DNA from 2 places in the Peribacillus sp. NPDC101480 genome. Region 1 is predicted to be linked to the other one. Evidence: riboswitches for the same ligand, from Rfam matches in the RefSeq annotation. Region 1 holds a riboswitch; the other holds the start of a gene.

What was found. A riboswitch is a leader RNA that binds a small molecule or an ion and turns the genes downstream of it on or off. The one in region 1 is predicted to bind thiamine pyrophosphate.
Region 2: linked by a shared signal. The riboswitch ahead of tenA (thiaminase II) and the one ahead of tenA (thiaminase II) in region 1 are both predicted to bind thiamine pyrophosphate.

Annotation. Positions count from the first base shown of each region.
Region 1 covers NZ_JBNNSB010000002.1:250,068-254,418, forward strand. The annotation lists gene ACQKMF_RS08805 (ABC transporter ATP-binding protein) at 1-1,257, opposite strand, end outside; gene ACQKMF_RS08810 (ECF transporter S component) at 1,270-1,854, opposite strand; gene tenA (thiaminase II) at 1,869-2,552, opposite strand; TPP riboswitch at 2,687-2,816, opposite strand; gene ACQKMF_RS08820 (flavin reductase family protein) at 3,305-3,448, opposite strand; gene ACQKMF_RS08825 (hypothetical protein) at 3,515-3,697, opposite strand; gene ACQKMF_RS08830 (protein kinase domain-containing protein) at 4,090-4,351, shown strand, end outside.
Region 2 covers NZ_JBNNSB010000004.1:200,424-204,774, reverse strand. The annotation lists gene ACQKMF_RS15310 (GDSL-type esterase/lipase family protein) at 1-514, opposite strand, end outside; gene ACQKMF_RS15305 (N-acetyltransferase family protein) at 736-1,242, shown strand; gene ACQKMF_RS15300 (Spo0E family sporulation regulatory protein-aspartic acid phosphatase) at 1,311-1,505, opposite strand; gene ACQKMF_RS15295 (Fur-regulated basic protein FbpA) at 1,759-1,947, opposite strand; SAM riboswitch class I at 2,123-2,227, opposite strand; TPP riboswitch at 2,385-2,490, shown strand; gene tenA (thiaminase II) at 2,580-3,269, shown strand; gene thiW (energy coupling factor transporter S component ThiW) at 3,285-3,806, shown strand; gene thiD (bifunctional hydroxymethylpyrimidine kinase/phosphomethylpyrimidine kinase) at 3,775-4,351, shown strand, end outside.

The sequences.
Region 1 (4,351 bases):
TTGGCCAAAGGTTGGCTCATCCAGGAGAATGATTTTTTTGTCTATTACGATTGAGGCGGCTACGCTTAAGCGACGCTTTTGACCCATTGATAATTGAAACGGGTGTTTATCCCGATGTGCCTCCAGGCGGAACACTTTAAGCAATGAGCGGACTCTCTCATCTATTTCTTGTTGCGGCCTTTTATCAATTCGCAATGAATAAGCAATCTCTTCATATACAGTATTTGCAACGAACTGAAACTCAGGATTTTGAAAGACAAACGTCATATGATCCGTTGGATTTTTCACCTTTTTAATCGGTGTTCCCAATAATTCATACTTACCATTCGTTTTTATGAACTGCATCAGTGCATGCAAAAGTGTACTCTTCCCCGCGCCATTTTCACCCCTGATTACAATCCATTCACCTGAATGGACCTTCAGCTCGTCAACCTTGATTTTTTCCTCTTTATTTCGAAAACCGCTAAAGCCTTGCACATTCATAAGAGGTGAATCATCTGTAAATGGGTGTTCCCGAATCGGTGCATAATTCTGTATATATTCACCCCAAACACCTGGGAACCAAATTCCATATTCCTTCATTTCATTTTTATATAGTGAAAGAATGGTGTCTCTTGGACCATCAGCTATGATTTGACCATCATCGTTAAAAAGCACGATTCGTTCGATGAATTCTAAAACATGGTCAATTTTATGCTCGACGATAATAACCGTTTTGTCTCGTCCGACTTCCTTCAGCAATTCCCAGATTTCTTTCGTTCCTTCCGGATCAAGCATGGCGGTTGGCTCATCTAAAAATATCACTTCTGGTTCAAGGGCCAATACTGAAGCGATTGCCAGACGCTGTTTCATCCCGCCTGATAATGTTTCAATACTTGTATGGCCCAGGTTCAATCCTACTTTACGGAAATGATTTTGAATCTTCTCTTTCATTTCTTCTTTAGGGACGGAAAGATTCTCAAGGACGAAGGCAATTTCCTCATCGGCAAATGGCATGCAAAACTGACTATCAGGATCTTGAAAAACATACCCCCACGAAGAAGGGCATTTCAATTTTTCCGCTTTCATCGGTACTTCGATGGAATTCGGAATCAATCCGCTTAACACTTGTAAAAGGGTCGACTTACCACAACCTGATGGCCCCAACAATAGCACTTTTTCTCCTTGATCAAACGTTAATGATAGGTCCTTGAATATCAAAGATTCATCACCGGGATATTTCATTCTTAACTTTTCAACAGAAACGATTGGTTCCATGGCCCTCAACCTCTACTTTTGATCCAGTTCTGCATAATCTTTATTTGAAACCGGACGCACAAGATTTGTTACTCCTGTTGCTTCCAGGACTTTAACTAGATAATAAGCGGTCACACCTGCAAAGAATATGGAACCCACAAACCTCGCTATCATGAATAACGATAGATTCCAAGTTGAAAGCGCACCTATTTCCCCGTATGCAAAATCCATAATAACTGATGCCAGGCAGGAAGCTATCGCAGCTAAAACGGCCACCGGCATATTGAATTTTTTATATTTGAAAGCCATGAACACCAGTTCCGCGAACAAACCTTGTACCACCCCATATAACAGTACGGTCAGCCCCCATGGTGAACCAAGGAAGAACTCCCCGGAAGCTGCAGCTATCTCCGCCAAAAGTGCCACACCCGGTTTCCGTAAAATTAAGAAGGCGACGGGGCCAGCTATAAACCACATTCCATAAATAAGTTGATCCAGATGTAATCCTAACGGTTTAACTGAATAATAAATCGAACCCCAAAGGATATAAACGATTCCAAATGCTACCGCAATCACGATCGTGACCAATATGTCCGTTAATTTCAAACCTTTTTTCATTGTTTCATTCCCCTTTATACTTCTAGTGTTTCCTTATGCACAGGCCATGTCTCTAAACGATAAGCCATTTCCCAAAATGAGTATTCATATTGGCTGCTGAGGATAAAATGCTCTTTCATTCTTTCCTTATCTTCGTCTGTCACTTTTTCAGCAATCTCATCAAGCCTCGCAATTTGTTCTTCCACCAAAGTGCGGAACCACTCCCCTCCGTAAGCCGCTATCCATTCTTGATAAATCGGCTCCTCCGGCATGCACCCTTGCAGCTTTTCACCTATTTCATAATAAAGCCAGTAACACGGCAAGATAGCTGCAATAACATCTCCTAAATGTCCCGAATAAGCCGCACGATACATATGGGAAGTATAAGCATAAGCGGTCGGGGCTGGTTTGAAATTATCCCGTTCTTCTTTTGTGATCCCTAATCTCTCAGAAAAATTCTCATGAAGCTTCAACTCCGCTTCATATGTTCCTTGTGCATGGCCGGCAAGCCTGCTTGTTGTATGTAAATCAGTAGCTTTAACTGCTCCTAAAGCTTGAACCCTAGCAAAATGAGATAAATAATAGGAATCTTGCATAACATAGAAACGGAAACACTCCAATGGCAAAGTGCCATCTCCTATTCCTGCAACAAACGGGTGATTAAAGCTAGCTTCCCAAATGTGATCCACTTCCTGACGAATTTCCTCTGAAAATTTCATGACCATTACCTCCAAATTATTTTTTTTAATCAATGTTACGGAAAAAAACTTTTATCACCCCTTTTTTTGCAAACAAAAAACCACTTTCTTAAACGTAAAGAAAGTGGTTGTACTTGAAATAATACAGAAACGTATTGTTCCAGACCCCACTTCCCTACGCTGGTATAAACCAGATCAGGTTCTAAGGGTCTTAAAGTCATACTTTAATCTCAGCTTCTGCGGTAAAAATCAACTTTCACCTATAAAGCACCCCTAGTGGTACAAATTGTATATTAAATTTCATTTGCCTTTATATTAACACGATAAATCCAATTGTCAAACGTATTAGAAAAAGTTTTCAACTTAATGATTTAGGGTTACTAACCTTTCAATCTTGCATATACACCATTTACCCGGCAGTTTAACGGCACTTTAATCAATGGGTTTCATTACGTAATTTCCTCGTGAATTCTACTGTTTTACTCGTGAATTTGGCCGGTTTACTCGTGAATTCAGCTGCTTTACTCGTGAATTTGGCAGGTTTACTCGTGAATTCAGCTGCTTTACTCGTGAAATTGATTTTTCTTGGGATTTCTGCTGCTTTACTCGTGAATTCTTTTATTCTCTAAAAAACAATATTATACATTCGATGTTGCTTTTAGTTTTAATATTTTGCTCGATCTGTAGTTTATCATAGCTGCCATAATTCCGGTTTCCTTGATTTAATTCTATTAATATATTCTTCCCCGGTTTTAATGCCCATTAGAATCCCCTTATTTTACAAACTGTTTAGCAGACCCCATTTTCCCTCGATAAAAAGTAAGCGCTTCCAAATATTCGGAATGTAACTCCTGGATTTCACCGATGAACAATACATGATCACCAGCATCATACTCTCTCCATGATTTGCATTCCATCCAGGCAACACTTCCATTTATTTTTGGGGAAATTCCCTTGTTATCCCAGTCGGTTTCAAGCGTTTCCTATTTGCTGCCCGCAAATTGCCATGCAATGGCTTCCTGTTCATCCGACAAAATATTAATGGTAAAAGATTTATCTTTCATGCTAGTGCAGGCTTTTGCTTCTTTATGAATACTAAAGCAAGCGGTGGATCCAAGGAAACCGAAGGAAAAGAATTCACAGTATTCCCCTTTTGAACTTTCCATCAAACCAGCTCACTATTGTGACGCCGGTTAGGGATTTCCCAAAGCAACTTCTCAACTCGCGCCCATCCACCTCATCACATCCTACTCTTTTATTATGAATTCATTATAGTAAACTTAATATTTTTAAAAACCATATAATTTCATAATGTGAAATTACAGGAAAAATTTATAATTGTGAACTATCAAAAGAATTCCCCGAAGAAATGACTTTCATTACCGCATTATCAAAAATCAGTGTTAAACTATCCATGTTCATTCATATTTCCAGCTTAATTACTAACGGACTTTTTTGTTCTTGACTTGAATAGATGAAAGTGGTGAGGAAAGTTTCAATTTTGCGTACATTTAGAAAATTCTACCAATTTTTCGTGGATATACCTTTAAAAAAAGGAGTGGTTTTGAATTACCGTTACGAGGTAAAAGCTGTAATCGGAACAGGAAGCTACGGTATTATTTATCTTTGCAATGATTTGAAAAAAAAAGAAAATATAGTGATCAAGCAGCTCCGGAAAAGTAAACGCCGCAGCAAAAAAGAGCTGAAGCAGTTTGAAAATGAAATTTCCATTTTACGAATGTTAAACCACAAAAACATCCCCAAATTTCACGAGAAATTTTCACATGAGGGAAATGTTTATTTTGTGATGGATTTCATAG
Region 2 (4,351 bases), on a different contig from region 1:
GCTTTTCAAGTTTTTGATTTCCTTTAATTGGGTTATATAGTCCCACTACCAAAATATCAGCTTTATCGTTTGCCTTTATGAGTGTTGACGTAATCTTTTTCAGATGGCTGATATACTCCCGTTTACCCTCATTGATTTTTCGATCACTTATTTTCTCCAAGTCCCCGCCGTTACTATTGATCAAGTCATTCGTTCCGATATAAACGATGAAAGTATCGGCTTCATCAAGTTTCGTTTTAATGCGGTAATCATCAAGCTGTTTCATCACCCCATCCGTTTCCTGCCCTTTTATACCGTAATTCCAAAAACTCACTTTTTGTTCCGATTCCGGGTTATTCAATTCATCCTCCAGGCCTTCTATATATCCTTCTCCGTCCTTATCCCCTTTTCCATAGGTTAACGAATCTCCAAAAGCCATCACCCTTTGCACATCTTCCGACTCCGAGGCCTGAAATTCATATGCAACAAAACATATAACCAGTACTATAATCAAAAAAACTGACAATTTTTTCATTTGGTTCTCCTCTGCCTTTTTACTAGAAGTATTTAATCCTTTACATACCCAAAAAATCTGCAGACTTAACATAAAAAAGGAATTGTCAGATAAAGAGTAAAAAGTGTATGATAATAAAAAACTTTCAATGGATTGGGTGTCAATTCACCGTCCCTTAAACAAAAAAACGGGATTACCCTTCATTCTGGAGATTGAATAAATGATAGTTAGGAGATTACATCATGGAAGAGCTCATAGAGTTTAGAGAGGCAGAACTATCTGATTTACCTAGAATTGTTGAAATATATAATTCGACAATTGCTTCAAGAATGGTCACGGCAGATACGGAGCCTGTATCCGTCCAATCGAGGGTTAAATGGTTTGAGGAACATCATTCAGAAAGTAGACCGCTATATATCATTACTATAGAAGGGAAAACTGCTGGATGGATAAGCTTTCAATCCTTCTATGGCCGACCGGCATATAATTCCACTGCCGAAATCAGCATTTATATTGATGATTATTTCCGGGGAAAAGGAATCGGACAAATTTCGATTCAAAAGGCAATTGAATTGAGTCCAAAATTAGGTATTAAGACTATATTGGGTTTCATTTTCGCCCACAATATACCTAGCCTTAAGCTTTTTTCCAAATTCGGGTTTGAAGAATGGGCACATTTACCTCAAGTTGCCGAGCTGGATGGCATTGAGCGGGATTTGATCATTCTTGGTAAACGTGTCGATATTTAATATAATTTTTTAGAGCTATTGCCTTGAGCAGTAGCTTTTTCAAATTAATACAGGTCGAATTGGCTAATTTAAAAATACCGATATGCGTTTTGGAGGGAAAAATATTCTGACTCACTTTTACTTGCTAACGCATTTAATAGCGTATCCAATTCTTGACTGGCCTGAACAGTAAGCAGACTTGTTAAGCCGTAACTTGCTGCCAATTTGATCATTTCCTGTCTCTTTTCTTCTACCCTTTCTATAGTTACTTTACGGCAAGGCATTATATGCCACCTCCCATTTATTCAATTTTTTTACACTTTCATCATAATTAAACTACTAGTTAAAATCAACTATTTTACAGAAATAAAATGTGTTATTTTATAGGTCAAATGTGATAAAACACCTACTTTTTTCTTTAATTATGTATATTTTATGTCATTTTCTATTAAACGCAAAAAAGCATCCACTAGTGTATACTGTGAATGCTTACATCATATCCCTTATCCAAGAGCCCAAAATATAGTCCATCGCTTACTATGTCATCCATTCAGAAGGTGACTCGTTATTAGGTCTATTTATAACAATCTTATATTCATCTTCAAGCACTTTTAATGGGGCATCATAAAGGTGCCTTTCATCAGAGGTTTTGTATACTCCATTGGCCAATAGCTCTTCAATGAGCTTTGCCTTCCTCTGTTCAATCCTCTTAAATAATTCTGCCATGTAAATGGCTCCTTTCCTAGTCATCCTAGAGCCTGCTTCTAGTTAGCTAACTTTATCAACTTGTTTGATTTTCACCAAATTATATATACCTTTTCTATTATGTCACTAAACGTTATTTCCCAAAAATAAAAGCCCCTTCTAATTCAAGAAGAGGCTGACTGTGTCCGTACGGCTCTTCTTATCTTCCAAGCATATGCTTGTTGGATTTAGCACAGTTCCCAAAATGGGTCCGCTGCCGAGGTTTCTTTGGGCCAAGTCCCTCCACCTCTCTGGATAAGAATTCGATATATAAATGATGTAGAAATGATTCTACCCTAATAATTATCAAAAGTCAATTACCTGGTTCTCCCTTTTTTTCTGGACATTACATGCTCCCTCTTCAAATACGGGTTGCATTTTCTTGTCTTTCTGATATGATGTCAGTAATTACATACAATTCACACCACTAGGGGAGTCTTTTTTAAGACTGAGATGGAAATAGTTTCCGGACCCTTTGAACCTGAACCGGCTCATACCGGCGGAGGGAAGTGGATGATATCGTCCATTTACAGACTATATCCATCTACCCCGTTCCGTATTCAGGAACGGGGTTTTTCATTATCTATGGGAACCATTCTAAAGGAGGATGAACAATGGAGAATATTAAAACAGAAACATTCAGTGATAGACTTCATGCACGGGCAAAAGAGATTTGGAAAAGGAATCATTCACATCCCTTTGTCCAGGCAATTGGAAATGGTACGCTTCCTGAAAAGAAATTTGCCTATTACATGAAGCAGGACTATATCTATCTCATGGATTATTCCAAGCTCTTTGCTTTAGGTGTCATCAAAGCCCATAACATCGAAACCATGGCAAAGTTTGCGAGTATTTTAAATGAAACCCTTCAAGTGGAAATGGATATCCATCGGCAGTATGCTTCCGAATTCGGGATCAGTTCCAAGGAATTGGAAGAAACAGAACCTACTCCCACCACTCTAGCCTATACAGGTTACATGCTAAATGCAGCTCAGCATGGGACATTGGCAGACTTGATCGCCTGTCTCCTGCCCTGCGCTTGGGATTACTATGAAATAGGTTTGCTATTAAAAGAACAAAATGGAGCAGCATTGGAAAACAATCGCTACGCAGATTGGATAAGGTCCTATTCATCACCTGAATTCGGGGAAGCACACAAGTGGCTGATCGCATTGTTGGAAGAATTGACGGAAGGCATGCCAGAAAAAGAACTTCTTAGATTAGAAAAGCACTTTTTGGTTACTTCCCGATATGAATATTTATTCTGGGATATGGTTCAAAATGAGCAGGATTGGCCGCTGTAGGTCGCAGACATGATGATGAATCCTATCAAGAAACTGACGTTGACTGCCATGATAACGGCTATAACGACACTGACCAGTTCATTTATTTTCATCCCTGCAGGATTTGCAAAGGTCTTTCCTATTCAGCATCTGGCAAATGTCCTCACGGCCGTTCTATTGGGGCCTGCTTATGCTGTGACACAAGCTTTCCTAGTTTCCATCATTAGAAACATTTCTGGTACCGGTTCAATATTCGCCTTTCCCGGGAGCATGATCGGTGCACTTTTGGCTGCCATCCTTTATCGAAAAACACAAAGCTTAAAATTCGCTTGTTTAGGTGAAGTGATCGGGACCGGCATTCTCGGTTCCATGGCCTGTTATCCACTTGCCATCCTCCTATTAGGAGAAAAAGCTGCTCTTTTTGGTTTTTTACCGGCTTTTATGCTCAGTTCATTCGCAGGTGCGATTCTAGCTTTCATATTACTTAAAATACTTTTAAAAAATAATTATATGAAGGGGTTTTTTTATGAAAACAGCATTAACCATCGCCGGCTCTGATTCAGGAGGCGGTGCTGGAATACAAGCGGATTTAAAAACATTTTCTGCACATGGGGTCTTTGGAATGTCTGCCATAACAGCAGTAACCGCACAAAATACAATGGAAGTCCGTTCAGTACAGCCAATTGAAACAGCTATCATATCGGACCAAATTGCAGCTATATTTGAAGATATTCCTGTCGATGCAGTAAAAATAGGCATGCTTGGATCAAAAGAAATCGTGGAAACAGTCGCTGCGTCCCTTAAAACCTTCATGCCTGCCATCGTTATCCTTGACCCTGTCATGATTTCCAAAAGCGGCCACCATTTGCTCGACGAAAAGGCTGTCTCCGCCTTAAAAATGGACTTACTTCCATTTGCAACACTTGTAACACCAAATGTACCGGAAGCGGAAGTGCTTACTGGCATGTCGATTCGGACGAAACAAGATTTCTACAAGGCATGCATTTCAATACAAGAAATGGGTCCCAAAGCCGTTTTACTTAAAGGGGGCCATGCAGCGGGAAATCCAAATGATCTTTATTATGATGGGACTGACTTCCACT